DNA from 2 places in the Rhizobium sp. YTU87027 genome. Region 2 is predicted to be linked to the other one. Evidence: riboswitches for the same ligand, from Rfam matches in the RefSeq annotation. Region 2 holds a riboswitch; the other holds the start of a gene.
The links. Region 2 has a riboswitch for thiamine pyrophosphate ahead of thiB (thiamine ABC transporter substrate binding subunit). Riboswitches for the same ligand answer to the same signal wherever they lie in the genome.
Positions count from the first base shown of each region.

Region 1 (16,123 bases), on a different replicon from region 2:
GCGCGTCGATCCAGGCGGCACGATCACGGTCGACATTCCCCCGGCTGCCCTCGAGATCTTCGGTACCGGCTATGGCGACCGCGTCTATTATCGGGTGACGACCCCCTGGGGAAATCTCGTTGCCGGTGACCCGGCGCTTGCGCAGCCTGAAAAGCTCGTCACCGGCCAGGATATGCGGTTTCGCGACCTCGATATCAGGGCGATGGCGATCGATCATCCGGTCGTCGGCCTTGGCAATGACGGCGTCGCGACGGTGACCGTGGCGGTGACGCTGAACAGTGAGGGCGCGCTGAGGCGGAGCCTCTGGATGTCCGATTTCACCAATCAGGTGGCGCTGGTCGTGGCCGCCGGCCTTGTCACCGTGCTTGGTCTGCGGCGCCTGCTTGCGCCCGTGCTGAGGCTGCGCGATGCGGTTCTGGCAAGCCGGCGCGAACGACTTGAACCCTTCGATCCGGCAAGCGTCCAGACAGAGCTGCAACCGCTTGTGCACGCTCTCAATGATTACATGGGCAGGGTACAGAAGCAGATGGGCGCGCAGCGCCGCTTCGTCGCCAATGCCGCGCATCAGCTCAGGACACCTTTGACACTGCTTGCGACGCAGGCCAGTGTCGCGGCGCGTGAAAGCAACCCGACCCGCCGCCACGAGGCACTGCAGGCGCTTACGCGCAGCACCCGGCAGGTATCTCGCCTGGCCGAACAGCTTCTTACCCTGACGCGCGCCGAGCCGGGCAGTCGCGCGCCGCGCGCCGAACGGATCGACATGGCTGAGGTGGCGCGGAAGGTGCTCGAGGCTCATGCGGAGGAGGCACTCAGACGCGGCATCGACATCGGTCTTGAGGCGGACGGTCAGGCCCCGGTCGTGGGCGACGAAACGATGCTGCGCGAGATGGTCGTCAATCTCGTCGATAACGCGTTGCGCTACACGCCGGCGCCCGGCGAAATCACTGTCAGCGTAGCGCATGATGAAGCGCATGTCTTGCTAACAGTCGACGATTCCGGTCCCGGTATCCCCGAAAACGAACGTGACCAGGTTTTCGAACGCTTCTATCGCATTATCGGAACCCAGGCCGAGGGCAGCGGGCTCGGGCTTGCCATCGTCAGTGAGGTCGTGGACGGTGCCGGCGGTTCCATCGATCTCGCGACATCGCCAAGCGGTGGGCTTGCCGTGACGGTTCGTTTGCCGTTGGCGTCGTAGCAACGAGGGGGCTTTTGGCCCCCTCGACAGTGGTTCGATCAGCGATCGGTTCAATGTGTCTCGAGACTTTGTTGCGGGCGCCACTTGGCAAGCCGGTTCTCGACGAGCGTCATCACAGATTCTGCCGCAAGCGTCACGACCATCACCAGAACGATGGCGGCGAACATGCCTGCGGCGTCGAAGGTACCCTTGGCGATCGAGATCAGCTGACCGATGCCGAAGCGGGCGCCGACGAACTCGCCGACGATCGCACCAATGATCGCGAAGCCGAAGGACACATGCAGGCTGGCGAAGATCCAGCTCATCGCCGAGGGGATAACCACAGTGCGGGTGACTTGCCAGTCCGACGCGCCGAGGATGCGGGCATTGGCGATCATGTCGCGGTCGGCTTCACGCACGCCCTGGAAGGCGTTGGCGAAGACCACGAAGAACACCATCACGAAGGCGAGTGCCACCTTGGAGGCCAGACCGAGACCCATGATCATGATGAAGATGGGAGCGAGAACGACGCGCGGTATCGAATTGATCGCCTTGATGTAGACCGAGAAAATATCCGAGAGCATCGGGTTGCGTCCAAGCCCGACGCCGACCACGACACCGGCGATCGAGCCGGTAAAGAAGCCGATCAGCGCCTCTTCCATCGTCACCCCGAGGTGATACCAGAGAGACCCCTCCGTGGTGCCTTCCGTCGCCCACTCATAGAGGCGTTGGGCGACCCCGGAGGGACTTGAGTAGAAGAAGGGGTCGATCCAGCCGAAATCGGAAGAGAGCTCCCAAAGCCCGAGGGCTGCGACAAGGATCGTGATTTGCCAGAAGAAGACCGTGTGCTTGCGGCGCTTGATCGCTTTCAGTGCGGCGGCCTCGATCTCCTTGTCCGACGTGCCCGGACGGAAGGAAGTGGTGCCCGTCTCCATGGTAATGTCCGTCATGGCCTTATCCTTTCTCACGCCGCTTCGCTGGCGCGGCGATAGCTGGTCTCGACCTCCTGGCGCAGGTCGTCCCAGATGGTTTTGCAGTAGTCGATGAATGCGTGCTCGTAACGGATTTCCGAAACGACGCGGGGACGCGGCAGGTCGATGTGGTAGACCGATTTCACCGTCGCCGGTCCGGCTGTCAGCACATAGACCTTGTCGGCGAGCGCCACGGCTTCTTCGAGGTCATGGGTGACGAAGACCACCGACGCCTTGCGTTCCGCCCAGAGCTTCAGCAGTTCCTCGTGCATGACGGTGCGGGTCTGCACGTCGAGCGCGGAAAATGGCTCGTCCATCAAAAGGATTTCCGGCTCGTTGATGAAGGTCTGCGCAAGTGCCACGCGCTTGCGCATGCCGCCCGAAAGCTGGTGCGGGTAGTGATGCAGGAATTTCGACAGCCCCACGCGGGCGAGCCAGTCTTTGGCGGCCGTCTCTGCATCGGCCCGCGACCGGCCGCGGAAGAGGGGACCGGCCATGACATTGTCGATGACGTTCTTCCAGGGAAAGAGCGCATCCTTCTGGAATGCGAATCCGACACGGGGGTCTATGCCCTTCACGGGACCACCCATCAGTCGCACTTCGCCGGCAGAGGGCTTGGCCAGACCAGTGACGAGGTTCAAGGTGGTGGACTTGCCGCAGCCGGTCGGACCGACCACCGCGACGAATTCGCCCCGTTCCACCGTCATGTTGAAGTCCCTGAGCGCCGTCAGCGTCTTGCCGGTCGGGGAGACGAAGCGCCGGGTGACATTGATGAGCTCGATGGCCGGCTCTCGGCCCTGATTTTTGGACATGGGTTATCCTTTCGGCGGCGCTGTTTGCGCTCGCAGACGATATCTCCGGAGAACCCGCCCCCGCCCGGAGGCGGGAGCGGTCGGGAGGATTGGCTATTGGGCGTTCTTCACGAATTCGCTCGTATAGGTCTTGGACAGGTCGATCTGCTTGCCCTTGACGTTCTTGGAAAACTCCGAGAGCACGGCGAGGACCGTCTTCGGACCGTCTTGCGGCATCACGCCGTCGGCCGTAAACATGCCCTTGCCCGCTTCGAGCGCCTTTACGTATCCATCCTTGTCACCGACGTAGAAATCCTTCGGCATCTTCTCGGCGATCTCGGCGGCGGAATGGGTATTGATGAATTTCAGGGTCTTGACGAAGGCGTTGGCAAGCTTCTGCACTTCTTCCTTGTGCTCATCCACCCAGGCCGTCTCCATGTACAGCGAGGCGGCGGGGTAGGTACCCCCGAGCGCTGCGCGCGTGGTATCGACGGTACGCAAATCGACGAGGACGCGAGCGTCGCCAGTCTTCACGAGACGCGAGATGGTGGGCTCGGTCGTCATGCCCGCCTGGATCTGGTCCTGCTGCATGGCGGCGATGAAGGTCGCCCCGGCGCCAGCCGGCACGGTGACAATGTCGCCGCCGGAAAGGCCGGCCTTGGATGCCATGTAGAGGGTCAGGAAGTTTGTCGAGGAGCCGAGCCCCGTCACGCCCAGATTCTTGCCCTTGAGGTCGGCAAGGCCTTTCACGTCGGGATATTTGTTGGAAACGACTTCCACTTCGCCGGGCGCCTGGCTGAACTGGACAACAGACTGGACGAACTTGCCCTTGGCCTGAAGGTCGACGCAGTGGTCATAAAAGCCAACCACACCCTGGACCGCCCCGGCGAGAAGCTGGTTTTCGGCATCAACGCCAGCGGCCTCGTTGAGCAATTCGACATCGAGCCCTTCATCCTTGAAGTAACCCAGTGCTTCGGTGAGCTTGGCCGGCAGATAGATCTGCTTTTCATAGCCGCCGACCATGATAGTGATCTTTTCGGATGCGCCGGCAAGCGAGGTTGTAGCGAAAAGCCCGGCAATGGCCAGAGCAGACATGGAAAAAGCGCGCACGAAGCTGCGATGAAAACGCATGAATTCCTCCCTGTTGCGTATGGCACCGGCGCAACGCTCTCCAAACGCATATTTGCCCGGTGCGTGGAAAAAGGATTAGCAGCCCGAGCTTTCAGTCAGCTTTCAACGCGCCAGTTTTTTCGCAGGGCTCGATCAAGCGTTGCTGGTCCCAACGGGCCGATTGTCTCTTCCGCAAAGCGCTACTTGCGATCAATCGTATTGCCAAGGCGCGTTCTCGCTGGGAAAGGTTCCTCGGGAGACGCTGAGCTTTTTTTATAATGTTCGCATGCGCGATTGCACAAGGAAGGCTCCGGGATCATCCCTCCGGGGCGCACAAAGGATAGCCCCCATTGGTTGTTACCGCCGTTTTTCGGTTCCGTTGGGCGCCATCGGCCAGAATTCAAAAAAATGCTGGACCGGCCCATGACCGGAGCCGACACTCAGCGTGTTTGCATGCGCCACGGCTTCGGCAAGGTAGGCCTTTGCATCCGCCACCGCCTTGGGCAGCGCGGCACCCTTTGCAAGTTCGGCTGCAAGCGCGCTCGACAGTGTGCAGCCCGTGCCATGCGTGTTCGCCGTTGGTATCCGCTCCGCCTCGAACCAGCACAGCCCTGCGGTGGTCGCGAGGACGTCCGGGCTCTCATGGCCAGACAGATGGCCGCCTTTGACCAGCACGGCCTCGGGGCCGAGCGCCCGCAGGCTTTGCGCCTGATCCGCCATTTCCGCGCGCGTCTCAGCCGTCGCTCCATGCAGGAGTGCTGCGGCTTCCGGCAGATTGGGTGTGAGCAGTGTCGCCAGCGGCAGCAGGCGCCCTTTAAGGACTTCGACCGCAGACAGATCGAGGAGGGCAGCGCCACCCTTGGCCACCATGACGGGATCAAGGACGATCGGTATACCCTTGTGAGGCTCGATCGCATCGGCCACCGCATCGGCGATCTCTGCATTGGCAATCATGCCGATCTTGATTGCGTCAATGCGCACATCGGCAAAGACCGCTCTGATCTGGTCGGCAACGAAGGCGGCGGGAACCAGATGAACACCAGACACACCCTGCGTATTTTGCGCCGTCAGCGCGGTTAAGGCTGCCATGCCGTAGACGCTGCGGGCAGAGAATGCCTTCAAGTCGGCCTGGATTCCGGCCCCACCCGACGGATCGGAACCGGCTATGGAGAGAACATTGCGGATCATCCGTAAACCTTCTTGATGTTTCTGGCGATGTCACGGGTCGCAGCCTCCGGGTCAGGCGTGCCGCAGATCGCCGAGACGACGGCAAGACCGTCAGCGCCGGCCGCAAAGACATCCCCGACATGGGCGGCCTTAAGGCCGCCGATCGCGACTGAGGCAACGGGACAGATCCGCACCAGGCGAGCAAGCCCGGCAAAACCGATCGGCTCCTTGTGGTCCGCTTTCGTCGGCGTCGCAAATACCGGGCCGATACCGGCATAGTCCACGATGTCCGGATCGACCGCCGCGGCCAGCGCCTCGGTCTCGACCGAGAGCCCGAGGATCATGTCCGGCCCAATCCGTGCCCGGGCAGTCGGCGTATCGATATCCTCCTGTCCGATATGCAGGCCGTCGGCACCGATTGCGATCGCCGCCTCCACGTCGTCATTGACGATAAGCCGCGCGCCACTGCCAGACAAAACCGCCCGGAGTGCCCGCCCGGTGTCGATCATGCGGGCGGTGTCCGCACGCTTGTCGCGCAACTGCACTATTTTTGCCCCGCCGGCGACCGCGGCACGTGCAGTCTCCACCATCCCGAAGGCGGCACAAAGGTCGGGGTCGAGGACGAGGTAGAGAGAAAGATCGAGGTGTTTCATGCGGCAAACACTTTGGCATCGCGATCAAGCAGGGAGGCGTCGAGCGCTGCGAGCGCGTCGAGGAACGCTGGTGAAAACGAGCCGGGGCCGTTTGCCTTGCCGGCTGCCATCTCGCCGGCGACAGCAAAGGTCGCAAGCGCCGCAACCGCTGCTGCGAAAGGCGCATCCGGGCGAACTGCTGTGAAAGCTCCCACAAGGCAGGTCAAAGAACAGCCGAGCGCGGTCACCTGAGGCATCAATGCCGAGCCGCCCTCGATGCGCGCCGCCCGTTCGCCGTCTGTGACAAAGTCAACGACGCCTGTCACTGCAACGGTCGCTCCATGCGCCCTGGCAAGCAGCCGGGCGGATTCTTCGGCCTGTTCGACACCGTCACGGCTATCGACGCCCTGACCGCGGCTTGCGCCGCCGGCAAGCGCGATGATTTCGGAGGCGTTGCCGCGAATGACGGCGGGGCCGAGCTCCAGCAGCCGACCCACGGCCGTACGACGAAAACTCGTGGCATAATGGGCGACCGGATCGAGAACCCATGGTCTTCCGGACTGACGGGCCGCGACAGCGGCCGCCTCCATACCGCCAAGCCAGCCCGACGACAGTGTGCCGATGTTGACTGTCAGCGCGCCGGCGATTGCGGCGAATTCACCCGCCTCTTCTTGCGCATGCACCATGGCGGGAGAAGCGCCCGTCGCCAGAAGCACGTTGGCTGCGATGTTCATGGCAACGAAGTTGGTGATGCAGTGGACGAGCGGCGGTTGCTTTCGTAATTCGCTCAGCAAGGTTCCCGGTGAGGTTTGGTCAAGCATTGTGTGCCTTTCGACCGGGAAGAAAGGCGCGAGGGACAGACGCGGGAAGCGGGAGGTCCCGAGCGACTCCCTCCGCCGGCATTATCCGGTTCAGGTTCAAAGGGTGCTTCTCAGCCTGCCGTTCGGAAGGCGCCCCTGTCTCTCTTCGGCTTCTTGTCGCAGAGAAGCGCGCGGCTGTCATCCATAAAATGGGTTCGCGGGGGCAGAGCCTGGTGATTGGTGTCGATCCGATCGTTCGCCCGATGCGAGGGACCACGCTGGACGGCACCCGCAGTCGAGAAGGGTAGGAGAGGTGCCCATTCGAAGATATCCTCGACGGGACATCGCCACCAACGCGTTCTTACATCCCTATAGGCCCGCAAGGGCCTGAGCTGTCAGTAGCCGCGCAACCAAGCGGTACTGGTCGACGAGTAAATCATCATTGGTGAACCATTCGGCGTAGGGTGCCATGCGAACTCCCTTCTTTTCAGAATCCCTGATTTGGCTCTCGCCGGCGAACATCAACCGCTTGTCATCCGATGAGCGAACCATCTCGGCGCTGACGGTCATTGCAATCCCTCGCCCATCATTGGCGCCCACTGGAACGCTCAATGCGTGGTACACGTTGATCTTCAGCTCGGCGGAGGCGCTTGATGCCGCGTCTGCTACGCGATATCCCTTGGCAATGAGATCTTGCCTGGCTTGCTCCCCGATGAGCTCGGGCAGGTTTGCACGCGAATCTACGACCCGCTGAAGTCGAGATGTCGCTTCTGACACAGTGGTGGGCACTTTCCCAGAACTTGCATTTACCTCACCTACGCTTGGCCCGAAGACAGTGGCTTTGGACAATTGCACAGGCGCCACATAGACAGCGCCCATGGAGGCCTTCTTCTGCGGATCAATGGTGGCTGTGGTGCAAGCGGTAAGAGCGAGCGCTAAAATGGCAATAAGACTGCGGCGATACAATTGGGCCCCCCGAATTTGAAAGTCGATTCGCAATACCGCATAACAGGCTGTTCGGTCCGATAGGGCAATAGCGACCGCTAGAGCCTTCTACGGCCCCGGCCTTTGAAGCGTTCTCGCGTCAAACGGGGAGCGATCGTCATGACCGGCTCGGGCCGTGCCCAAGTTGGCGACCCCGCCAGAATCCGCCATCGGCGCGCATGACTTTTTCGGCGTGCTGACGCGTGTCGCCGGGCAGGTGTCTTTCCCTCTCATCCTGGCCGTCGCCATGCCTTAAGGGCGCAGCGACATGGGTTTCGGCTGTCGATCGGAAAAAACGATCTCGAAGACGTGCCCCATCTTGGAGGTGGACTGGCGAAATGAAGCCCGATGCAATTCAGCTATCCGCCGGACGATCTTCAAACCGATGCCAAGGTTGTCACTGCCGCCGGGCGCTCTGGTGTCCCGCCGCAGACCACCTGGATGCCGATCCTCCACACGAACGATATTGCTGCTGACGGACACAAGAATACCGGTGCCTGCCGGCGTATGATGTACGGCGTTTTCGACGAGATTACGCAAGGCGTCCTTCATTAGCGCCGGCGCCCCCTGGACGAGGGCGGATTCGACTTGAGGACTGAACTCCAGGGAGTGGCGGTTCTCATAGACCCATGGTGCGAGTTGCTCGACAACGGAGGCCGAAAGCGCGACGAGGTCGACCGCCTCGAAGATACCATGGTCGAAGCTGTCTAGTCGGGCGAGCGTCGTTAGTTCCGCGACGAAGCGTACGAGGTCATCCAGATCATCTTCCGCTTTGCGGGCACGCGGATGGTCGATGTTTCCCAGTTCGAGCTTTATGGCTGCAAGTGGCGTACGGATTTCGTGAGCTATGCCGGATGTAAGAACCTTCTGTGACGTCATCAGTTCGCCAACGCGCTCGAAAGCGCGATTGACGGCAATGGCGAGATGGGCGACCTCGCGCGGCATCCCGTCGAAATTCAGGTGCGACCGTGCATCCATCGGATCAAGGTCATCAGCTGCATCGGCTGCGGCACGCACCGGCTTCAATGCCTGTCGCACCGAGAGCAGGGTGGCGCCGAGAACCAGGACAAGCAGGATGCTCATCGGCACCAGCATATGTTCGATGACTTCGTTCCAGAAGACGGAGGAGACTACATTTTGAGGGTCGTCGATTGTTGCGACGTCGACGACGAACCGTCGGTTTCCAACCGCGAACGCACGGCCACCAACAAGGGCCAACGGCTTTCCCGGCCGCAGCGACCTCAGCCAAAAATCCGGCGGATTGACATCGGCTGGAAGAAACCGGCTCTCGCAGGCGTCGTCGCAGGACGAAAACACAAGTGCGCCAGCCGCATCACGTATCCTCGCGACGTATCCGGATGCTCGCTCCTGATAGCGCTGCCTGACGCTATCAGGAAGCTGATAGCGGACGTTTTTGTCCTCCACGCTTATACCGGAGGCCAGGCGCTCGGTTTCCTGCTCAACAAACAGACGCGATAGCTCACCGACGTTCCAATAATAGTTGGAGAATATCACGACGAGTTGCAGGATCATTGCGAGCACTGCAAAAAACGCAATCCGTCTGGTCAGGATTGCACCGAGTGTAGGATGTGAGGAGCTCACGCGCCTTCCTCTCGCATCATGTAGCCAACGCCTCGGACGGTTTCGATCGAAGCGCCGGTCGGATGCCCTTCGAGCTTCTTGCGTAGCCTCGAGATCGCCAGCTCGACCGCATTGCTGCTTCTTTCGTCGCCGAATTCTGAAAATGCATGCTCAATCTTGATCTTGGAGACCACCTTGCCGCCATTGCGCATCAGAAGTTCGAGCAGGTCCTTCTCCGAGGGGGCGAGCGCGATTTCGGCGCCGGCGCACGTTACGCGTCGCGACGCGATCTCAAGGTGGAGGTCTGCGTACTCTAATGTCGGCATCGCCGTGAGGGGAGCACGCCGCATGAGGGCACGAATACGCGCGATCAGTTCGCCATTGTGGAAGGGCTTGGCAAGGTAGTCATCTGCGCCTGCATCGAGGCCAACGATACGCTCGTCGATCGCACCGCGCGCCGTCAGCACGAGAACGGGAATTGCAACCTTTGCACTTCGCAGTGATTTTAGAACATCGATTCCGTCCTCATCGGGCAGGCCGAGATCAAGAAGGAGAAGATCGTAGTGCGCGCCCTTAAGCGCGAAACGTCCTTCCTGCGCGCTTTCGAAGGCGTCGATTTTCCAACCGACGCTCCTGATGGCTTCGCAAAGCAGGTCGCGAAGCCGCGAGCTGTCCTCGATCAGCAGAATCCTCATGCCTTCTTGCGACCCGTAACCATCGACCAGACCAGATTTTCCCTGTGTCTCCAACTTTCGATGACGGCAACACCGGCATGGACGAAAGCGAGGACCATGATGCTGTTGGCGATTGCGCCGTGCAATTCCTCCAGCCACTTTTGTCCCCAGAAGGCGTCGAGCGTCGTCATCCAGCCCGTCAGCGCCGTTGCCGCCAGCAAGGCCATCAGGCCCAGCATCATGACCGAAGCCAACGGGTTGTGGCCAATGTAGCGCTTTTCGTTGCGATTGAGGATATCCAGGATCTGATCCATCACCTTCGAAGGCGTCGGCAGGAAATCATTGAAGCGGGAGTGTTTCGTGCCGATAAAACCCCAGACGACGCGGACGGCGATGGCGGTGACCACGACGTATCCAGTGACGCGATGCCAGTACTTTCCCTCCTCAAGCACGAAGAGATTGAGCATGCATGCCGCAGCCACCGTCCAGTGAAACAAGCGCACAACAGGATCCCACACCTTGATCGTGCGCTTTGCAGTGTCGGAGGGCGCTAAGCCCTCCTTCTTCGATGAGACCATCGTCATCTCAGTCACCCTTCTGGACAATGGCACCAGAAACGGGGTTGAAATAGACCTCGGCGCGATTGCCGTCTTTGTCCTTGCCGTAGATTTCGTAGCAGTTGCCCGTGACCTCGAACGTCTTGACCTTGTAGCCCATGGTGTCGATCTTCGCCTTCATGGCTTCTTCGGACATCCATTTGGACTTCGGTTCAACGGTGCAGCTCGGGCTTGCGAGTGCAAGGGCGGGCGTTGCGGATGCAATAGCGATAGCGGCGATCAGTTTCAGCGTCATGAACAATATCCTCTGTTAGCACCCGTTGCGGGCGACAGGGACATCGATAAGGCTGCAAAGCTGTCGGTTTCCTGTCCGATGCGGACGATCCACCGAACGACGTTTCGCCGCTTTGCGCCAGTGCGGCACCGGTCGGTAGCCTGCGCGCGGCAATGGCCAGGCCAGCGAGGTTTGAACTCGACCGACAGGCCAGGTTCGACCTCGTCGCCGACATCAGGCAGTCAACGTCTGAGCGAGGCTTCGGTAAAGCATGTAGCCGGCAACGACGAAGATCAGGGTGGCAAACAGGCTGTTCAAAAGCCCTTTGCGGGCTGAAAGATGGCGGGCGAGGTTGGCACCAAGCCATCCTCCGACCACGCCGCCGGCGATGAAGGCGGCTGCGAGCAACCAGTCTACATATCCGGATAGGGCGTAGTTGAGCGCAGTCGTCAACCCGAATGCAGTGACGGCGACGAGTGATGATCCGATCGCAAAGAGAATCGGCATTCCGGTCGAGGCGATCAGACCCGGAACGATGAGAAAGCCACCACCGATACCGAAGAAGCCGGAGAAGACACCCGTCAGTCCGCCAAAACCGACCACCTTGTGCACGTTGCCTCGTGAGCATTGCGCTCCTGGGTCGCCTTCCGCCGTGCGCTTGCTAAGCATCAGGAAGCCGACGACGAGCATCAGAAGTGCGAAGAATACAAGCAGCTTCTGTCCGTCGATCATCTTGCCCACGGTCGAGCCGATGAAGGCACCTGCGATGCCCGCGACACTGTAGACGCCCGCGCATCGCCATTTGACATTGCCGAGCCGCGCATGGCCGAGGAGGTTTGCGAACGCATTGGCGGCCACGGCAAAGGCGCTCGTGCCGATTGCCAGGTGTGGGCTTGGAACGCCGACAAAATAGACCATCAGGGGAACGGCAAGGATCGAGCCGCCACCGCCGAACATCCCGAGCGTCAAGCCGACAAGGCCGCCGGAAGCGGCCCCCAGAACATATTGCATTGGATCGAGGTACATGGATGGACGCAAGCCGCCGGGCGGCCCCTTATGCTCAATGAAGCCGAAGCGGCGCGGTTTGCCAGGATTTTGCTATGCGGTAGACGAACATGCCTGCAATCATGGCCACGGCGAACAGGACAGCCTCCCAACGGCCGGTGACGAGTGATGCGATCGCCGGGCCGGGGCAAAGACCGACGAGGCCCCAGCCCAGGCCGAAGAGAACCGCGCCGACGACGAGGCTGGCATCTATGGAGCGGCTGGTCGGAACATGAAATTCAGTATCAAAGGCCGGGCGTTGCCGATATCGCTTGATCGCATAGGCTGCCGACGACGGGACCAACGCGCCGCCCATGACGAAGGCGAGAGACGGATCCCAGTCTCCGGCGACGTCGAGAAAGGCGAGCACGCGGGCCGGGTTGACCATATCCGATACGACGAGCCCAATACCGAAGAGAACGCCGCAGAGGATCGAAGCAAGGATGCGGTTGGCCATCACAAGCCTCCGATCACATGGCGCATCACGTAGACAGTCGCTGCCGCAACGACCATGAAGGTCGCTGTGGCAACGATCGAACGCGGCGACAGTCTTGCCAGACCGCAGACGCCGTGGCCGCTGGTACAGCCCGAGCCCAGTCGTGTGCCGAAGCCGACGAGCAGGCCGCCTGCAATGAGAAGCATCGGCGACGATATAATCGTCAACTCGGCATGCCTGAAATAGGTGAACGCGATTGCCGCTCCGCCGGCGATCCCGCCAATGAAACCGATGCCGAGCGGGCTGATGCCCGCACCCGTCCATCCGAGGGCGGAGGCGGTCAAGCCGGAGATACCGGCGATGCGACCGTCAAGCAGCAGGTAAAGTGCTGCTGACAGGCCGATCAGAAGACCGCCGGAAAGCGGCCAGATGTAGTTCAGGTGTGACATGTGCGCCTACAGTGCGTTGATTGGAATCTTCAGGTAATGGATGCCATTGTCCTCGGCGGGCGGTAGCTTGCCCGCGCGCATGTTCACCTGCACCGAGGGGAGGATCAGCTTCGGCATCGCCAGAGTGGCGTCGCGATCGTTTCGCATCTTGGCGAAGGCGTCCTCGCTGACCCCCTCATGCACGTGGATGTTGCCCTTGCGTTCGGCGCCGACGGTCGTCTCCCAGGCGAAGTGATCGCGACCTGCCGCCTTGTAGTCATGGCACATGAACATGCGTGCCTCGTCGGGGAGCCGGGTCAGGCGCTTGATCGATCGGTAGAGCGTGCGCGCGTCACCGCCCGGAAAGTCGCAGCGCGCCGTCCCATAGTCGGGCATGAACAGGGTGTCGCCGGGAAAGACGGCGTCGCCGACGACGTAGGCGAGACAAGCGGGCGTGTGGCCGGGAACGTGAAGAACCGTCGCATCCAGGGTGCCGATCTTGAAGCGGTCGCCGTCCTGGAAGAGTTGGTCGAACTGGCTGCCGTCTCTTTGAAACTCCGTGCCGGCATTGAAGATCTTGCCGAACACCTCCTGGACGCGAACGATCTCACGCCCGATCGCGAGCTGACCGCCGAGTTCGGCCTGCAGCAGTGGCGCCGCCGACAGGTGGTCGGCATGCGCATGCGTCTCGAGAAGCCATAGAACTTCCAGACTTTCGGATTTTACGTAATCTATAAGGGCGCGAGCAGATGGGTTCGTCGTTTGCCCGGATGTCGGGTCGAAGTCGAGCACGCTGTCGACGATGGCGCAGGCCTTCGAGTTCTGATCGCGAACGACATGGCTGACGGTGAATGTCGCGGGATCGAAGAACGAGCGAACTGCGGGCCGCTTGGAATGATCCTCAAGCGCTTGCCGGACGATCCAGGACGCATGTGAAAGGTGGGTGTCTATAGCCGGGCCGGGCATGTGGTTCTCCCTTGCAGTTTTTTTGCACATATACATATTTACATTAAATATGCAAGTATGTATTGCTACACATGCCAGCGTGGCTGTGCTGCCGGTCGACAGGGGTGGAAATGAACGCGACGACTGAAAATTTGGAGGCCGCGCCAGCGGCCTTGCGGATCAACGACAGGGCACCTGGTTTTGTCGCCCGCTCGACTGCCGGGGAAGTGTCCCTTTCGAGCTACCGGGGACGATGGCTGTTGTTCTTCTCTCACCCGGCCGACTTTACCTCGGTGTGCACCAGCGAGTTCATCGCGTTCGCTCGCGCCCATGATAGCTTTTCCAAACTGAACTGCGATCTCCTTGGTCTTTCGGTCGACAGCCTTTATGCTCATGTCGCCTGGCTGCGTGACATCGAACGGAGCTTCAGCGTCAAGGTGCCGTTCCCTCTGATCGAAGATTCGGCGATGGTGATCGCGAAAGCCTACGGGATGTTGGACAATTCTGCCGAGAACAGCGGAACGGTGCGCGCGACTTACGTGATCGATCCGGAAGGTGTCATTCGCGCCATCGTTTGGTATCCGATGAACGTGGGCAGATCGGTTGGCGAACTGCTTCGTCTGGTCGAAGCATTGCAGACATCCGAAAGGGAAGCGGCTCTTACTCCGGAAGGGTGGAGACATGGGGACGCGCTGCTTGAGCCGGCTGCGGCTTCAATGGAGGACGCCTGCGAACCGTGCGAAGGCGGTTCCTGGTACTATCGGGAGCGTCGCGGATGAGTGGTCACCCTCTCCCTTTTGAAGAAATGCAGGAGAAGGCCGTCGAGGCCGCCGACTTCATGCGCCTGTTCAGCACCCCAAGTCGGCTGACGCTCCTTTGCTACATCGCGCAAAGAGAGCGCGCCGTCGGTGAAATCCAGGAGGAGTTGGGTTTCAAGCAGCCGGCGCTTTCGCAGCAACTTGCCGAACTTCGCCAGGCAGGCCTTGTCTTAACCCGCCGCCAGTCGCGCCAAGTCTACTATTCTATCTGCGATGGGCGCGTCGCGCTCGTCATGAACATGCTCATGCAAATGTTCTGCAAGGTTACGCCGGCGACCGGCATGCCGATCGCCCCGGCCAGTCCCGTCGCGCGACAATCGCGCGGGAAAGCTGGATCTGCTTTTTCTGGAGAAATGGCACACTGGGCGCGACTGGAAAAGATGGACTGAAATCCGGGGACGGCCGAGGCCCATGGCAAGAGCGGTTGGTGCGCTGAGCGCCTTTTTTTTAAAACGTCGCTGAAAGTCCACTCGGTCTATGACAGGCAGTTCCAGCAGCGCAGCTTTCAAGGAGGACGCGCGCCATGCAATCCTTCGAAGCCACATCAACTTTGAAACCGGCTTTATTCGCAGGGCGTGCGAAGCTCCTTGTCGGACGGCACTGGCCCCTTATCCTCTTCTGTTTGGCTCTCGCATTTCTGGTAAGCGGTCTATTTCTTGCACTGCTGGGCGGTTGGTCGACTGCGAACGTTCTTCTCGTTTCGGGCATCCTCCTGGTGCTGTCTTGTCTCCTCGTCGAAATTGCCTCAAAGCTTCGACGCAAAGAGTTCGGACTTGATCTCATTGCCGCCTTGGCCATGGCCACGGCGCTATGGTTCGGCCAATACCTCGCTGGCGCGATCGTTTCGGTCATGTATGCCGGGGGCCACTTTCTCGAATTCTATGCGCATCGTCGTGCCGAAAGCGGGATGACTGAGCTTCTTTCCCGAGTGCCCCGCAGTGCGCTGCGTATTAGCGACGGCGAGTTCATAGAGGTGCCCATTGATGCGATCTCACCCGGAGACCGCCTCCTCATTCGGCGTGGCGATGTCGTTCCCGTCGATGGAACCGTGGATGGGCGCACGGCCGTCCTCGACCAGTCCGCACTGACGGGGGAGCCGCTGCCTGCCCGGGTTTTGCAGGGCGAGGTGGTCCTGAGCGGCGCATCGAACGCCGGCGACGCGTTCGATCTGATCGCATCGAAGGCGGCCAAGGACAGCACCTATGCGCATGTCCTGCGGCTGGTCGAGCAGGCCAAGCAATCCAAGGCGCCGATGTTCAGAGTAGCCGACCGTATGGGGCTTTGGTTTCTTGGGCTTACCCTCCTCGTTGCTGCGGCTGCAGTGGCGGCATCGGGAGACAGCGTCAGGCTCCTGGCGGTCCTCGTCGTCGCGACGCCCTGTCCCCTCATCCTGGCCGTTCCTGTGGCTTTGGTAGCGGGGATATCGAAGGCGGCCCGCAGAGGAATCCTGATCAAGGGCGCAGCTGTGCTCGAAGCCTTGTCGAAGATCGATACCATCGTCTTCGACAAGACTGGAACCCTGACGATCGGGCAACCGACGGTCTCTGACGTTCTCGGCACTGACGACCCGGACGCGCTGCTGCGTCTGGCGGGATCAGCGGAACTGGCATCGGCACACCCATTGGGCCGGGCCATCGTCAAGGAAGCGCAAAGTCGGCGCCTTTTGCTCAGCAAGCCCGTACGGGCAGCCGAGGTGGCGGGCGAGGGTGTCGAGGCGATGGTCGATGGGCGTCGTGT
Region 1 covers NZ_CP098441.1:1,349,772-1,365,894, forward strand. The annotation lists gene NBG89_RS25225 (sensor histidine kinase) at 1-1,195, shown strand, start outside; gene NBG89_RS25230 (ABC transporter permease) at 1,246-2,124, opposite strand; gene NBG89_RS25235 (ABC transporter ATP-binding protein) at 2,139-2,957, opposite strand; gene NBG89_RS25240 (ABC transporter substrate-binding protein) at 3,051-4,067, opposite strand; gene thiD (bifunctional hydroxymethylpyrimidine kinase/phosphomethylpyrimidine kinase) at 4,404-5,234, opposite strand; gene thiE (thiamine phosphate synthase) at 5,231-5,866, opposite strand; gene thiM (hydroxyethylthiazole kinase) at 5,863-6,666, opposite strand; TPP riboswitch at 6,717-6,813, opposite strand; gene NBG89_RS25260 (hypothetical protein) at 7,015-7,611, opposite strand; gene NBG89_RS25265 (sensor histidine kinase) at 7,882-9,231, opposite strand; gene NBG89_RS25270 (response regulator transcription factor) at 9,228-9,905, opposite strand; gene NBG89_RS25275 (cytochrome b/b6 domain-containing protein) at 9,902-10,468, opposite strand; gene NBG89_RS25280 (PepSY domain-containing protein) at 10,470-10,736, opposite strand; gene NBG89_RS25285 (sulfite exporter TauE/SafE family protein) at 10,950-11,741, opposite strand; gene NBG89_RS25290 (DUF6691 family protein) at 11,776-12,216, opposite strand; gene NBG89_RS25295 (YeeE/YedE family protein) at 12,216-12,644, opposite strand; gene NBG89_RS25300 (MBL fold metallo-hydrolase) at 12,651-13,589, opposite strand; gene NBG89_RS25305 (peroxiredoxin) at 13,700-14,347, shown strand; gene NBG89_RS25310 (ArsR/SmtB family transcription factor) at 14,344-14,775, shown strand; gene NBG89_RS25315 (heavy metal translocating P-type ATPase) at 14,910-16,123, shown strand, end outside.
Region 1: linked by a shared signal. The riboswitch ahead of thiM (hydroxyethylthiazole kinase) and the one ahead of thiB (thiamine ABC transporter substrate binding subunit) in region 2 are both predicted to bind thiamine pyrophosphate.

Region 2 (16,123 bases):
GAGGATCTGCAGGGTCTGGCAAAGGGCCTGGCATTTCAGCTCGTCGAGAACCTCGGCGTGCTGTTCCGGCGCGATGTGACTGAAGAGGTAAAGTCGCTGGATCAGGATGCGCGCGCTTCGATGCGCCGCTACGGTGTCCGGTTCGGCGCCTACCACATCTTCGTCCCCGCCCTTCTGAAACCCGCCCCGGCAGAGCTCATCACGCTCCTCTGGGCACTGAAGAACGACGGTCTCGACAAGCCCGGCTATGGCGATCTCATTCCCGTGCTGGCCGCAGGCCGCACGTCGGTTGTCACCGATCCAGGTTTCGAGCGCACCTTCTACAAGCTGGCCGGCTTCCGGTTCCTTGGCAAACGTGCAGTGCGCATCGACATCCTGGAGCGTCTGGCCGATATCATTCGCCCTCTGCTCCAGTGGAAGCCGGGCCAGGCCAATCGTCCGGAAGGCGCATATGACGGGCGCCGTTTCACGACGACGACCGCCATGCTTTCGATCCTTGGCGCAACGTTGGAGGACATGGAAGAGATCCTGAAGGGACTCGGCTATCGCGCCGATGCTGTTAAGGCAGAGGAGGCGGCCGCCCATCTGTCGGCCCAAGACGCTGCAGCAACGCCCGCAACCGAGACTACGGCTGAGGACAATGCAGAGAAGGCGGATCACGACGATGCCGACAGCGCATCGGAAGAAACCGCTTCGGAAGCTCCAGGTGTTGTTGAAGCGGTGGCTACCGAACAACCGGTCGCCGCAAACTCCGAAGAAGCGGAGGAGCCGAAGCCTGTTCTTCTCTGGCGCCTCGGTGGCCGTACGGACAATCAGCGCCAGGCTCGCAACCCAGGCGAACGCCGTGGCGGCAACAATCGCGGCCAGGACCGCGGATCCGACCATCGCCGCCAGGGCGGTGCAGGTGGAGAAGGCCGCGACGGCAATCGCCAGCATCATGGCAAGGATGGCGGCAAGCCACATCAGGGACGCGGCGACCGCAACGAGCAGCGCGGCGACCGTCAGGACCGTGGCGACCGCAAGGATCGCAACAACAACCGTGGCGGCCCACAGCCGTTGCGCTTCGAGGCAAAGCCCCCGCGTAAGGAAAAGCCGATCGATCCGGATTCTCCTTTCGCGAAGCTCGCTGCCTTGAAGGAGCAAATGAAAAAGTAAGCGGATGGGCGGGGAGACACAGCCAGGAAGCGGTTCGCGGCAACGCATCGACAAGTGGCTGTTCTTCACGCGCATGGTTAAATCGCGCTCGCTGGCACAAAGCCATATTCAATCCGGGCATGTCAGGATTAACGGCGAGCGTGCCCTTCAGCCGAGTCAGATGGTCAAGGTGGGCGACAGGGTCGAACTGGCGCTCGAGCGGCGAGATGTTGTCCTCATCGTCAAATCAGGCGGTGAGCGACGCGGCCCCTATGAGGAAGCCCGGCTGCTTTATGAGGATCTGACGCCGCCACCCGACGAGGTGAAGCGCCTCACACCTTATGAGCAGGCAATGCGGGCAACGGGAGCAGGGCGACCCACAAAAAAGGAACGCCGTGCAATCGACAAGCTGATGTCGGACGAGGATTAGAAAACTCTGTCCGAACTGCGGGGTTTTGCGATTTCTTTATTCTTGAAATCCGCAGATAAAGCCGATACGTGACAATCAACTTGCCGGATAGCGTGACTGCCTCCCAAGCATCTCACCGCTTCCTTTCCGGTTGGGGGAAACGCGCGACGTTCCAGGTTGCCCGGCCCCATTGTATGGAAGTCCTGGAGTTCTTCATGACCTATGTCGTGACCGACAATTGCATTCGCTGCAAATATACCGACTGCGTGGAAGTCTGCCCCGTTGACTGCTTCTATGAAGGCGAAAACTTCCTCGTCATCCATCCTGACGAGTGCATCGACTGTGGTGTTTGCGAGCCGGAATGTCCCGCCGAGGCGATCAAGCCGGACACGGAGCCAGGCCTCGACAAGTGGCTCAAGATCAACGCCGAGTATGCCAGCATCTGGCCGAACATCACGGTCAAGAAGGATGCCATGCCCGAAGCAAAGGAAATGGACGGCGAAAGCGGCAAGTTCGAGAAGTACTTCTCGGAGAAGCCAGGAGCCGGCGACTGATACTAGAGTTCCAAGCTTAGGCCTGAAACCGGGTTCAGTGACCAAGAAAAATAGCTGAAGTGTGCCTGCGGCATATGGGTGTCATGTGTTGCGCGCATGACTCAGCCGCAGTAAATTATTGATTTCCTCATATTTTTGTGATAGCTTCCTCATACTGATCCATTTGCGGCATGAAGCATGCCCAAACCACCACGAAAGCAAAACAAATCCAAAAACGCGGTTTCCGTGACATATCAACGCCTTGAGCCGTGAGGTTCTAAGCTTGTGCGCATGGATGTGTTTGTTTTTGTCCAGTGGGACCAGAAGTAAGTCACCCGACGGATCTGACCGTCTCATCCGGGCCTGACTGACCCGGCTCCGGCTGCAGCCGGAAGCGTAACAGGGAGTGTTTGAATAGAATGACGACCCAGCAGAAAAAACCTTCTTCCGCACGTCACGGCTTCAAGACCGGTGAATCGATCGTGTACCCCGCACATGGCGTCGGTACCATCAGCGCCATCGAAGAGCAAGAAGTAGCAGGCATGAAGCTTGAACTTTTCGTTATCGATTTTGAGAAGGACAAGATGCGCCTGAAAGTGCCGGTCGCTAAGGCCATGAGCATCGGCATGCGTAAGCTCTCCGAAACCGATTTCGTCGAGCGTGCGTTGAAGGTTGTGCAGGGCAAGGCGCGCGTCAAGCGTACCATGTGGTCCCGTCGCGCCCAGGAATATGATGCCAAGATCAATTCCGGCGACCTCATTTCCATCGCTGAAGTTGTCCGCGACCTCTATCGCGCCGAGAACCAGCCGGAACAGTCCTATTCCGAACGTCAGCTTTATGAAGCTGCTCTTGACCGCATGGCACGCGAAATCGCTGCCGTGAACAAGATGTCGGAAACCGAAGCTGTCCGCCTCGTAGAGACCAACCTTAACAAGGGTCCGAAGCGCGGCAAGGCAATCGAAGAAGACGAATCTCAGGATGAAGCTGCGTAAGCTTTCTGTTTTTTCTGCAAAAAACCCGGCCTAGCGCCGGGTTTTTTATTGGAACTTTTTCAGTGCTCGCGCGTTTCAAGGATGTAGCTGCGGACCGCGTCGGGAACTGACATCACCCTCGAACGCTCGCATCCCTGTAAACGTTCGATGAGGAGCGGATCATGCCTTCCACGTTCTGCCTATCCGGCAACTTGAAGAAACTGGTCCTACCCGGCCGTATTACCGGCGCATAACCCTAAGCTAGGGCCCCGTCTGGAAACGTCCAGAGTTCGGGGCCTTTATACGTTCAAGACATGAATTTGGTCTGGGCAGCGATGTCCGGAAGCAAGGATTCTTTGCCCTTTTTTGGCGTCACGTCACGCCTGAATTCAGGAGACCGATATGAAGAACATGTCAGCAGACCGGCGCATGATTAAAATCGCCATGGCGGCTCCCTACCTTGCCCGCGAAGAGGAACACGATCTCGCAATCCGCTGGAAGAACAATGATGACCGTGGCGCCCGCAATCAGATCGCCATGGCCCATATGCGCCTCGTCATCTCCATGGCGGGTAAATTTCGTAACTTTGGCCTGCCGATGAGCGACCTTGTGCAGGAGGGCTACGTCGGCCTGCTAGAGGCTGCGGCACGCTTCGAGCCGGAGCGTGATGTCCGCTTCTCCACTTATGCAAGCTGGTGGATCCGAGCCTCCATTCAGGACTACATCCTTCGCAACTGGTCGATTGTTCGCGGTGGTACGAGTTCTGCCCAGAAGGCTCTGTTTTTCAATCTTCGTCGTCTGCGCGCCAAGCTCGCCAGGGGCGACACGCAGCTCACGCTCCAATCCATCCACCAGGAGATCGCGGCCGCGCTCGGCGTCAGCCTTTCAGACGTCCAGACGATGGATGCCAGACTTTCAAGCAATGACGCCTCGCTACAGGCACCTTCGGTTTCCGGCGATGCCGACAGCGCCGAGAAGATGGACTTCCTCGTCAGCGATGAGCCTCTGCCTGATGAGCAGGTATCGAACATGATCGACGGCGAGCGTCGCCGCAACTGGCTCGCTTCTGCCCTAAAGCACCTCAATGAGCGTGAAATGAAGATCATCAGCGCCCGGCGGCTCGCGGAAGACGGCGCTACGCTTGAGGAACTCGGCGCGGATCTCGGCATTTCCAAGGAACGCGTCCGGCAGATTGAAAGCCGGGCGATGGAGAAACTGCGCAGCGCGCTCGTCAGCGCGGACCCCTATATGGCCGCATCCGCCTAAAAGAGCTTACTCCCAGTGATGGAACTGGCCCGGTGAAAGCCGGGCCTCTTTTTATTCCGCGATAATCTTGACGCGGTCGCCCGGAGAAACGGAGGCACCCGTCGGCAAAGCATTGATAAGCTTGAAGAGATCGAGCTTGCGATCCGTGCCCATCATCCGCGCAGCAAGCGTCGTGATGTTCTCGCCCGGCCGTACTTTGACGACCCTGACCCGCAATGGCTTCAAGGAAGCCGTTTCTTCCGGGGTCATGCGGCGGAAGCTTGCCCGCAATACATCGGCGGTTTGCTGCAGCGTCGCGCTACCCTTCGGCACGGCCGTCAGGAACCGGAAGATCTGTGCGTTGTTGCGGATGACGGTGACGTCGAAGTCCCAGCGATCTGCGCTCGCCCGCGCCGTCGCGGCCTCCATTCCATTGACCGTGATCTGCTGAATGGTCGACGGATCAAGGCCGGTAACCCAACCGCTCGAGATGTAGTTCGTCAGGCTCTGGTTCTGATTATCAGCGACGCCGTCAAAACGGATAGCAACATCGCCGGGACCGGTCGCCATGACCGCCTCGACCTTGTTGTCGATCTTGAAATCAGGAGGCACGTCGAAGCGAATACCGAGACCACCGTGCAGGAAGGTCTGACCGCGCACATACCCTTCCTCCGGACTGTCGCCGTAAAGTAGGCCGTCGATTCCGTCGAGATAGTAGTCCCTGCCCGTGTCGCCAACCTTGCCTTCCTGACCGAAAGCACGCGCATGGTCGCGCGCAAGTTCGATACGCTGTGCCGAGTTCGGATGGCTGGACAGGAAGTCGAGGCTCTGATCCGCCTCAGGATCGACCGACATGAAACGGCTATAGGCAGCCATGGAATCCAAGAACCGCGCAGCAGCATAGGGATCGTAGCCCGCTTCGCCGAGCATGCGGACGCCGATCACGTCTGCCTGCAGTTCCTGTTGCCGCGAGAACGCTGCCAGTCGCAGCTTGCCACGCGCCAGGGCCTGCTTTCCGGCAATGTCGCTCGACAACACTTCGGCAACGACACGGCTGGCGATAACTTCCGCTTCCTCGCGCTTCTGCCGTTCGATGCCATGATTTGCGGTAACGTGGCCCATCTCATGCGAAAGAACAGCAGCGACCTCGGAGGCGTCGTTGGCAAGCGCCAGCAAGCCACGCGTCACATAGAGATAGCCGCCGGGCAAGGCAAACGCGTTGATAGCCGGCGAGTTCAGGATGGTGATGCGATAGGACTGACTCGGATTCTCCGAGACCGCCGTCAGTGCGCCCGCGATACGGGCAACCAAGCGCTCGGTCTTAGCGTCCTTGTATTCACCGCCATAGCTCGCGACGATGCGCGGATGCTCGCGGGCGCCCATGGCAGCGCGCGGATCGTTCTTCTGCACTTCATCGACGATCTGCGGATTGGAGGAGGGTGCAACACTTGGCTGATAGGACTGCTCGAGAATGGATTGGCAGCCGTACAACGCAACGCTTGTCGCACACACAAATGACACCCGTTGTACCAAGCGGCACGCAGACGAGAGCAAATCACTGGAAGGCGCGGGGAATTTCCACGTCGGCATACTGTCCAGTCTGGCTCTCCAAGTCATTTTGCTTGTCGGCCGGTCCGCTTCCGCGACCCGGTCGGTCTCATGGTGATTCAACAGGCGTCCGTCCCCGTTCTTGCACTGCACAATCGGGGACACAAGTCTTTGCTGTAACTGATTTCCGCATCGGTTGCATAGCGAGACTCTGACTAAATGTGGCGCCGTTGTATTTTAGCAAGCCTAACGTGCTTTCGAGTTCCCTCGGTCGCCTCAAATTATGGCGAAAGTGCCGTTGCAGCTGCCAGATTCGTCAACTGCGGAGAAATTGCGCCAATCCGGGATGATCCTCGTGGCCCAGAAATTCATCCATCGGAGCGGCCACGACAATCCTGCCGTCTTCGATAAAAAGGCCGAAGTCTGCGATGCGTCTGACCTCGTCAGGATCATGCGACACGACGACGACGGTATTGCCGGTCTCGCGATGCATGTCGAGCAGCAGCGCTGCCATTCCATTTCTCAAGCCGGGATCAAGCGCCGCGAAGGGCTCGTCAAGCAGAAGCACTGGGCGATTGCGAACAAGAGCACGCGCGAAGGCCACGCGCTGCCGCTCCCCGCCGGAGAGCGTCCCCGGCATTCGCCGCTCAAAACCGGCGAGCCCCACCTTTTCAAGCGAAGACATGATCGATTGCCGATCAGCAGCCATGAGTTTCATTGCCGGGTCAATGCCAAGGCCGATGTTAGTAAAAACATCGAGATGCGCGAACAGATTATTGTCCTGGAATACGAGCGAGACGGCGCGTCGGGCCGGATGCTCGCCGGTTACATCTTTTCCCGCGATCAGAATCCGCCCTCGAATGGCCGTGTCGAAGCCGGCAAGCAGGTTCAGGAACGTCGACTTGCCAGCCCCCGATGCGCCCGTCACTGCAATCACCGCACCGGCGGGAAGCCGGCAATCGAAGTGAAACTCTTGCGCGCCAAGTTGGAGACCGACATCGCGCATCTCGACCGAGAACTGCGGATCACCCATGGAGAGCCACCTCTCGCCGCGCAGGCCCCATGGTGCCGGCGATCGTCAGCAGCAGGCAGACGATACCAAGGATCAGCGCCAACCCATCCGCATCGTTCGTCCGATAGCTCCCCATGCGGCTATATACGAGCCAAGGCAGCGTGACGAAACTATCCGAACCGAACAGCGCGACGGCGCCGAGGTCGCCGAGCGACAGCGCCATCGCGAATGAAAATGCCGTGAGGATAGGCTTGAACAGGGCGGGCATGTCGATGAGACGTAGCTGCACCCAACCTGTGACACCGAGGCTCGCCGCAAGTTTTTGCGTCCGGCGTTTATGAACGATGAAAGCGGGCTCGAGAACGCGCATCACAAAGGGCAGAGACATCAAAGCGTTGATCGCAACAATCAGCAGAGGAGCGGCTGCGCTCACGTCACTGAAGCTTCTCAGCGCGAGAAACCAGCCCGTCGCAAGGACGATCGGTGGCACGAGCAAGACCAGCGACGACGCGCCACCCATGGCGGCAAAGAATGCTCCCGCACCCGAGACCCCTGGACGTCGGAGAAGCACCGCCCGGCGCGCACTCACCAGCATCATCGAGATCAGCAAAGCGAGGACCGCCGCGGAGATCGAGATGGCAAGGCTGGTGCCTGCCGACTGCCAGAAAATAGGTTCGCGCAACAGCTTCATGAGATCAGACCGAAGGCCTGCGAAAACCACTGACATCAAAGGCAAGCCCAGAAACAGAATGGCAAGCAGCAGGACGCTGCCATCCATAAGCCGCGCACCCGGCAGTCCCCCATCCGGGCGCCTGACGGCCTTACCGGCCGTCGTCCCCTCATCCCTCGGGGCCGGAAGAAACGACAGCGCCCCAAGGATCACAGCTGTAATAACGATCTGGAGCAGGGAGAGCGCGACGGCCCTGCCTGGATCAAAATCGAAGCGCAGCGATTGATAGATGGCGACCTCGACGGTCGTCGCGGCTGGTCCACCACCCAGCGTCAGCACCAGCGTGAAACTCGTGGCGCACAGCATGAAGATCAGGCCCGCGATGCCGGGAATGACCGAGCGCAGAACCGGCCATTCAACGAAGCGGAAAATCGAGCCAGGCCGCATGCCGAGACCACTCGCCATCAGCCAATATTCCGCTGGCACGCGTTCCAGTGCCGCCAGCATCAGGCGGCAAGCGAGCGGCATGTTGAAAAAAACATGCGCCAGCAGTATTCCAGAAAGCCCGTATATGCTGATCGGTTCCGCCATACCAAGCTTGAGCAGCACCGAGTTCAGGATGCCCTGCCGTCCCCAGATTCCGATCAACCCAAGGGCCCCGATCAGAACAGGGAGCCCCATCGGCACCGCCATGAGGCGAATGATCCAGATACGGCCGGGGAAATGCCGCTGACGCGCCAGGGCTTGTGCGACCGGAATTGCGAAAGCGATGGAGAGCAGCGTCGAGAATAGGGCCTGCAACAACGTGAAACGAAGGACCCGCAGGACGTATGGCTCGAACACCGCCGTCAGAATGGACGAGGTATCGTTCGAGAGAAGCAAGGCAAAGATTGCAAGGCCGACGAAAACGGCAATGCCGGCGAGGCTCGCAGCCCCGCCCAGCATCGCATGTCGCATCTCCGTCTTAGTCGGAAGCATCAATTTATGCTCATGGCAGCCAGCCACTCATCGACCCAGGCCTTGCGGTTTTCGGCGACGTCATCCGAGCTCATCAGAAAGGTCTTTGACGGATTCACGAGCTTGCCGAACGCATCCGGCAGCGGCTGTGACGTCGCGGCAACTGGCATCATCCAGTTGTTGGTCGGAATGGTATCTTGGAAGCCCGGCGTCACCATGAACTTCAGGAACTCACGCGCAAGCTCCTTGTCGGGCGCATTCTTAAGCAGGCCTGCCACCTCGATCTGTATGTAATGGCCTTCTGAAAATGCGGCCGCCTGATAACGGTCCGTATTTTCCGCGACCATGTGGTAGGCAGGTGAGGTCGTGTAGGAGAGTACCATCGGCGCCTCACCCTTGGTGAAAAGCCCATAAGCTTCCGACCAGCCGGGGGTCACCGTCAGCACCCGCTTCTTGAGTTTTGCCCAAGCCTCAGGCGCCTTATCGCCGTAAACAGACTTCACCCACAGCAAGAGACCGAGCCCTGGTGTCGAGGTGCGCGGATCCTCTATGACGATCTTTTGCGAAGGATCGCCCTCAACCAGATCCTTCATGCTTTTCGGAGGATTTTTGATCGTCTGAGTGTCGTAGATGACGGCAAAGTGGCCATAGTCGTAAGGCACGAATACGTCGTCTTTATAGTTCCCAGGCACTTTAAGCGCGCCAACATCGACACCGCTCGCATCGAACAGGCCGGTTGCTTTCGCTTCCGTGGTCAGATTCGTATCCAGGCCGAGCACGACATCGGCCTTCGTGCCGGCGCCTTCGAGTTTGAGGCGCGACAACAAGGCCACGCCATCGGCCACGCTGACGAAATTGACGCTGCAGCCGCAGGTCTTCTCGAATGCTTCCTTAACCTTCGGACCCGGACCCCATTCGGATGTGAAGCTTTCGTAGGTGTAAATGGTGAGCGTCTTGTCTGCCGCCTGCGCGCCTGCACCGGCCAGGCCGACAGTCGCGACCAAAGCCGTAGCAAGCAGCGAACGGCTCTTGAACTTGAATTTGAACATGGCACCTCTCCTCTGGTTTTTGCTTGAAGGGGAAAAGGGCGGTGCCAGATGTCACGCGTCTAATCCCTCCGCCGGTGTTAGCCGGATCAGGTTCCGCGGGTTGGCTTTCAGCCTCTCAGCCGCATGCCTAATGGCACGGGGCACCCCGTTAGAGCGTTTGAGATGTATCGCCACGCTTGGCGTCTTGCAAGTGGTGGCCCTAGGCCGCGCTCGGCATTTACTCGGCGGCTTCGGCACTTGCCGCCCGCCGCACCTCTGTCACCCGCGGCAACTGCGTCGGCTTCAGCATCACCGCCGCGCAAAGGCCAATGAGAGCGATCGCGCAAGATGTCATGAAAAGCGGCGTGAACGCATTGGCATAGGCGTCTGCAACGGCCTGGCGCGCCTGCTCCGGCAAAGCGGCCAACATCTTTGGAGTCAGTTGCTCGATGTCGGTTACCCCCGGAATGGAAGCACCCGTCTTGCCGAGCCGCGAACCGACGATCGCCCCGTAAATGGAGATGGCGATCGATGCGCCGCCCATGCGTGACAGCGTCACCGATCCCGTTGCGGCGCCAACGTCGCGCGCCGGGGCGGCATTCTGAACACCGATCACCGGCACCTGCTGTGCGAGGCCGACGCCGAAGCCGTGGAGAGCCATTACCGCCCCGATCAGCATCACCGGTGTCCCGACATGAACCTGCGTGAGCAGCACGAATGCGATGGCACTGCAGGTCAGGCTTGCGATCGCGAACGGCTTGTAGCGTCCGGTCATGGAAATGATGCGGCCCGCGGAGAGCGACCCGCAAACGATGCCGCCGGTCAGAAGAATAAAGAACGCTCCAGCCGCCGACGGTGAAAGACCGGTCGTCGTTTGCAGGAACAACGCAAAATAATTGACCATGCCAATACCGATCGCACCACTCATGACAGACATAACAAGCAACAGGCTGAACGTGGAATTGCGAAACAGAGACAAGGGAACGATCGGTTCTGCAGCGCGACGCTCGACGAAAATCCAACCAATGACCGCCGCTACGCCAAGCGCCATGATGGCTAGATTTTGCGGCGCAACCAACGAGCCGAAGACCTGTGCGCCATCGGCGGCCAGAACGATGCTTGCCGTCGTCAAGGCGAGCAGCAGGGCGCCGGCGTAATCGATCTTCGGACGGCGGTTGGGCTTCCGGTAAGGCAGCATCGAAGCCAGACCGACAAGGACGACGAAACCGATCGGAACGTTGACGAGGAAGATTGAGCGCCAGCCGAAAAGATCGCTCATCGCACCACCGAGAACGGGCCCGATCGCACCGGATGCCATCAACACAAGGCTGGAATAGCTCTGGTACCGCGCACGTTCGCGCGGCTCGAACAGGTCCGCGTTGACGGCGAAGATCGACACCATGATGCCGCCCCCGCCAAGTCCCTGCAGCACGCGGGCCGCAATCAGCGTGTTCATCGATATTGCCAGCCCGCAGACGGCGGAGCCGACCGTGAAGATCATGATCGCGGCCATCATCACGTACTTGCGGCCGAAGAGGTCGCCGAGCTTGCCGTAAAGCGGCATCACCGCGCTCACGGCGAGCAGATACGCCGAGCCAACCCAACTGAACCGCTCGAGGTGGCCGAACTCTCCGACGATCGTCGGCAGAGCCGTTGCGACAATCTGGTTGTCGAGTGTCGCCATGAACATGGCGGCCATCAGGAAAAGGAAGAGGATGAACCGCCGGCGATGATCCGTCACAAGCGGCGCTGCAGCAATTTGAGTGTCCATGAAAGCGTCGTTCCAGATTAGGGAGTGGCCATTTATGTGCTGTTAGCATATATTTGTCAATGTCACCTGTTTGACATCGGCATATTCTCATTTGCCGCCTGAGATGCTATGTTTCCGCAATGAACGAGAGCTTGACGAACCTGACCGACACCGAGGCCGAGACCCACGAACCGGACATCCTGCGCATTGGTCAAAGCATGACCCGCATGCGCTTGATGACCGGGCGCAGACTGATCGGGAGGCTCGCCATCCAAAGTGTGGCGCCCGGGCTTGAACTGTCCCACCTCGACGTGCTGGACGCGGTGCGGCGCGCGCATGAGGTTGGCGACGTAACGGTTGGAACGATTGCCGAAATGATGCGGATCGACCCGTCGCGCGCAAGCCGCATCGTCGCGGAGATGGTGGGGCGGAACATTCTGCGGCGAAAGGCATCTCAAGCGGATGCGCGGCGGATTATCGTCGTGATGACGCCACTTGGACAGAGGCTGTTATCAGAGATACGTGCGCAAAAGCTCACATTCGTTTCCGAGGTGGTCAGGGACTGGAAGCCCGAAGAGATCGAGGCGTTCGGGGAGCTGTTCGAGAAGTTCATTTCCGGCTTCGAGAGTGTTTTTGAGGCCCGCATCAAGGATATCGCCGACGAAGGCTGAGCTGCGGCCCTTTCCCTTCCCCCCTGCTTTGCGCTAAGGGCAGTGCGCATGAACCAATCCACCTTCACCATTCTCCTTGGCGGCGAGCTGCAGATAACCGATCGCCTGCGAAATGCCATCTCGGGCAGCCGTTTCATTGCCGCCGACGGGGGAATGCGTCATGCGGCAGCACTCGGTGTCGTTCCAGAGTTGTGGGTCGGTGATTTCGACTCGACGCCTGCGGATCTCGAGGGGGCTTTTCCCGGCGTGCCCAGGCAACCTTATCCCGCCGCGAAGGCGTCCACTGATGGCGAGATTGCCGTCTCGGAAGCGATTGCGCGCGGTGCAAAACGTCTCGTCTTGGCGGGAGCCCTTGCGGGTGAGCGTTCCGATCATGCCATTCAGCACCTGCTCTATGCGGTCAGCCTCGCAGAACAGGGTTATGACGTGCTCCTGACGTCCGGCAGCGAGGAGGCAGTGCCGCTAGTTGGCGGCGCAATCGAGCTGGACCTGCCGCCTGACAGCCTCTTTTCGGTTCCTGGCTTCAGCGAACTGCGCGGCCTGACGATCGAAAACGCGCGCTACCCGCTGGCCGATTTCCATTTGCCCTTCGGCTCGTCGCGTACCATTTCCAATGTCGCGAAGGGCAAGGTGCGCTTTTCGCTTGAGAGCGGCCGCGCCATTGTGCTCGCCCGCCCCTATGACCTTTCCGGAGTCTGATCTTTGGCGCCTCCCATTCTGAAACTCGATGACATCTTCCTCAGCTTCGGTGGCACGCCATTGCTTGCCGGCGCGGCCCTGCAGGTGGAACCCGGAGACAAGATCTGCCTCGTCGGCCGCAACGGCTCCGGGAAGTCGACGCTGCTGAAAATCGCCGCCGGCCTCGTCGAAGCGCAATCGGGTGAGGTCTTCCGCCATCCCTCCTCGACTGTCCGCTATCTGGAACAGGCCCCGGATTTCGCAGGCTTCAATACCGTACAGGCCTATGCCGAAGCGGGGCTTGGTCCTGGTGACGATCACTACCGCGTGACTTATCTCCTCTCACACCTTGGGCTGACCGGCGAGGAAGACCCCAAAAACCTCTCGGGCGGCGAGGCGCGCCGCGCCGCGCTTGCGCGCGTTCTCGCGCCGGAACCCGACATCCTTCTCCTTGATGAGCCGACCAACCATCTCGATCTGCCGACCATCGAATGGCTGGAAGGCGAACTGCAGAAGAGCCGCAGCGCACTCGTCCTGATCTCCCACGACCGCCGCTTCCTCGAGAAGGTCTCGACTGCGACCGTCTGGCTAGACCGCGGCACATCGCGGCGGCTCGACAGGGGCTTTGCGCATTTCGAAGCCTGGCGTGACCAGGTTCTGGAAGCGGAAGAACTCGAGCAACACAAGCTCGGCAAGGCGATCGAGCGCGAAGAGCATTGGCTGCGCTACGGCGTCACTGCCCGACGCAAGCGCAATATGCGCCGTCTCGGCGAACTACAGACGATGCGCTCGCAGTATCGCGGCCACAAAGGCCCGCAGGGCGCCGTACAAGCAACGGTTTCCGACGCGCAGGAATCCGGCAAGCTCGTCATCGAGGCCGACAAGATCACGAAGACGTTCGGCGATCGGCCGATCGTCGCTCCCTTCTCCATTCGCGTGCATCGCGGTGATTGCATCGGTCTCGTCGGCCCGAACGGGGCCGGTAAGACCACACTGCTGAAGATGCTGACCGGACAGCTTGCGCCGGATAGCGGCACCGTCAAGCTTGGAACCAATCTGGAAATCGCGACGCTGGATCAGAAGCGCGAAGACCTCAATCCGGAAGAAACGCTCGCCCACTACCTGACGGATGGGCGCGGTGAGAACCTCCTCGTCAACGGCGAGCAGCGACATGTGACGGGCTACATGAAGGAGTTCCTGTTCCAGCCCGAACAGGCGCGTACGCCGATCAGGAACCTTTCCGGCGGCGAGCGAGCGCGGCTCATGCTGGCCCGCATCATGTCGCGCCCGACAAACCTGCTGATCCTCGACGAACCGACCAACGACCTTGATATCGAGACGCTGGATCTGCTGCAGGAAATCGTCGCAGGCTTCCCCGGTACTGTAATCCTTGTCAGCCACGACCGCGACTTCCTCGACCGCACCGTGACATCGACGATCGCGCCGGCAGTTCCAGATGCACCTGATGGGCGCTGGATAGAATACGCAGGCGGCTATTCGGACATGCTTGCGCAGCGAAAGGGCGCGGTCGAAGAGCGGAAGAAGGCTGAAAAGGCGGCGGAACGATCAAAGCCGCAGGAAGCAGCAGCTTCCTCCGATACGGCGAAAGGAAAGGGCAAGCTTTCCTACAAGCAGAAGTTCGCTCTCGATAATCTTCCAAAGGAAATGGCCAAAGCCGAAGCCGAGATCACCAAACGCGAGGAGCGGATGGCGGACCCCAGCCTGTTTACCAAGGACCCTACCACATTCAACCGCTTGGCAGCAGAAATGGAGAAGCTCCGGGACAGCCTGACGAAGATGGAAGAGGAATGGCTGGAGCTTGAGATGCTCCGGGAGGAATTGGAAGGCTGAGGCATCTCTCGCCCGCTAATTCCATCCGTCTGTTTGCTACGCAACCTGGCTTTCACGTTTCATTGATTCGTCAGCCTCCGATCGGCCGGACTAAGCTGCACCCGTATTCGCAGCTTGCACGACGGCAAGGAAGCAGACCATGCCACAAAATCTCAAAGGATCTACCGCGCTCCTCTGGGTCGCGGGTTTCCTCACTATTGCATCGCACGGCGCGCTTGCCCAAGAAGCGCAGCGTGTGCGTGGAGCCATTGAAAGCCTGAATGGCAACACGTTGGTGGTCAAAACACGGGAAGGCACCGATCAGACGATAACATTGAAGCCGGACTGGAAGGTCCGCGGCATCAAGAAGGCCTCTGTTGACGACATCAAACCGGGCGACTTCGTTGGCGTTGCATCGCTGCCGAAAGCAGACGGCGGCGACGGCGCTCTTGAGGTGCTGATCTTTCCAGCAGCCATGAAGGGCACCGGAGAAGGCAGTCGCCCCTGGGACCTGCAGCCAAACAGCACGATGACCAACGCAACCGTCGCTAAGGCTGTCAAGGCAGTCGACGGCCACACCATCACGCTCACCTACCAGGGCAAGGAAAAGACGATATCCATTGCCGACGATACACCCATCGTTGCCATCGCCCCTGCGGGAAAGAAGGACCTTGTCGCAGGAGCGCGCGTGATCGTGATGGGTGAAAAAGCTGCCGACGGTAGCGTGTCCGCGACAAATGTCACGGTCGGCACAAACGGCGCCATACCGCCGATGTAAGTGATCAGAGTGCTGGTGCCGGCGCGTTCGGGGCTTTTACCACAACCTTCGCTTCAGGCTTCGCGTGCAGGGCTTCGAGATGCAGCACGCGCGGCTTGAAAGTCTCGACGTAAGTGTCTGACCGGCCGATGTAGATCATCGTCGCCTCTGGCATGGAGGCGAGGACCTGCATCATTGTGGATTGCCATTCCGGCTCCATGCCCTCCAGCACTTCGTCGAAAACAATCCATTTCGGCCGCACGAGCAGCAAGCGAGCGAACCCGATCGCCCGCTGCTCGTCTGAGTCAAGCAGTTTGTCCCAGCGGGCTCGGGTATCAAGTCGAGAAACCAGATTTTGGAGACCTGCCTTTTCCAATGCCGCAACGACATCGGCATTCTGATAGGCGTCCACAGGTTCGGGAAACGCCAATGCTTCGCGAAGCGAACCACCCGGGATGTAGGCCGATTGCGGGATAAAAAGCATATCCTCCGTGGGCGGTAAGCCGATCCTGCCGCCACCGCACGGCCACAGCTCGGAGAGTGCAAGGAAAAGCAGTTTGCGATTCACGTTGTGATCGCCATTGATCATGACCTTTTCGCCGGCCTTGATCGTCACCGCGCTTTCCTGCACACGAAAGCCGCCGCATTGATCAATATCTTCGCCGATCTTGGCGGCAATCCGGACATGGTCCAGCGTCAGGATTCCGGGAGGATTCCGTTCGTACTTGATCGTGCCCTTCAGATTGATCTCATCGCTCATGCTGGTGAGCGCCTGCCGGAAATCGGTGACGCGCATCAGCGTGGCGCGCCATTCGGCAATGGGGCCAAAGTTCGCGACATACCAGCGAAGGGCGGTATTGACTTGGTTGAAGGCGCCGACCGACACCATCAGCTGCCCGAACGTCAGTCCGCCGGAGAAGTAGGCGGGTG
Region 2 covers NZ_CP098440.1:3,244,946-3,261,068, forward strand. The annotation lists gene NBG89_RS16090 (helicase-related protein) at 1-1,155, shown strand, start outside; gene NBG89_RS16095 (RNA-binding S4 domain-containing protein) at 1,160-1,564, shown strand; gene fdxA (ferredoxin FdxA) at 1,759-2,097, shown strand; gene NBG89_RS16105 (CarD family transcriptional regulator) at 2,496-3,068, shown strand; gene NBG89_RS16110 (RNA polymerase factor sigma-32) at 3,450-4,313, shown strand; gene NBG89_RS16115 (M48 family metalloprotease) at 4,365-5,909, opposite strand; gene NBG89_RS16120 (thiamine ABC transporter ATP-binding protein) at 6,157-6,873, opposite strand; gene thiP (thiamine/thiamine pyrophosphate ABC transporter permease ThiP) at 6,866-8,500, opposite strand; gene thiB (thiamine ABC transporter substrate binding subunit) at 8,500-9,528, opposite strand; TPP riboswitch at 9,575-9,686, opposite strand; gene NBG89_RS16135 (MDR family MFS transporter) at 9,746-11,278, opposite strand; gene NBG89_RS16140 (MarR family winged helix-turn-helix transcriptional regulator) at 11,398-11,928, shown strand; gene NBG89_RS16145 (thiamine diphosphokinase) at 11,977-12,627, shown strand; gene NBG89_RS16150 (ABC-F family ATP-binding cassette domain-containing protein) at 12,631-14,457, shown strand; gene NBG89_RS16155 (DUF5666 domain-containing protein) at 14,597-15,214, shown strand; gene NBG89_RS16160 (ABC transporter ATP-binding protein/permease) at 15,219-16,123, opposite strand, start outside.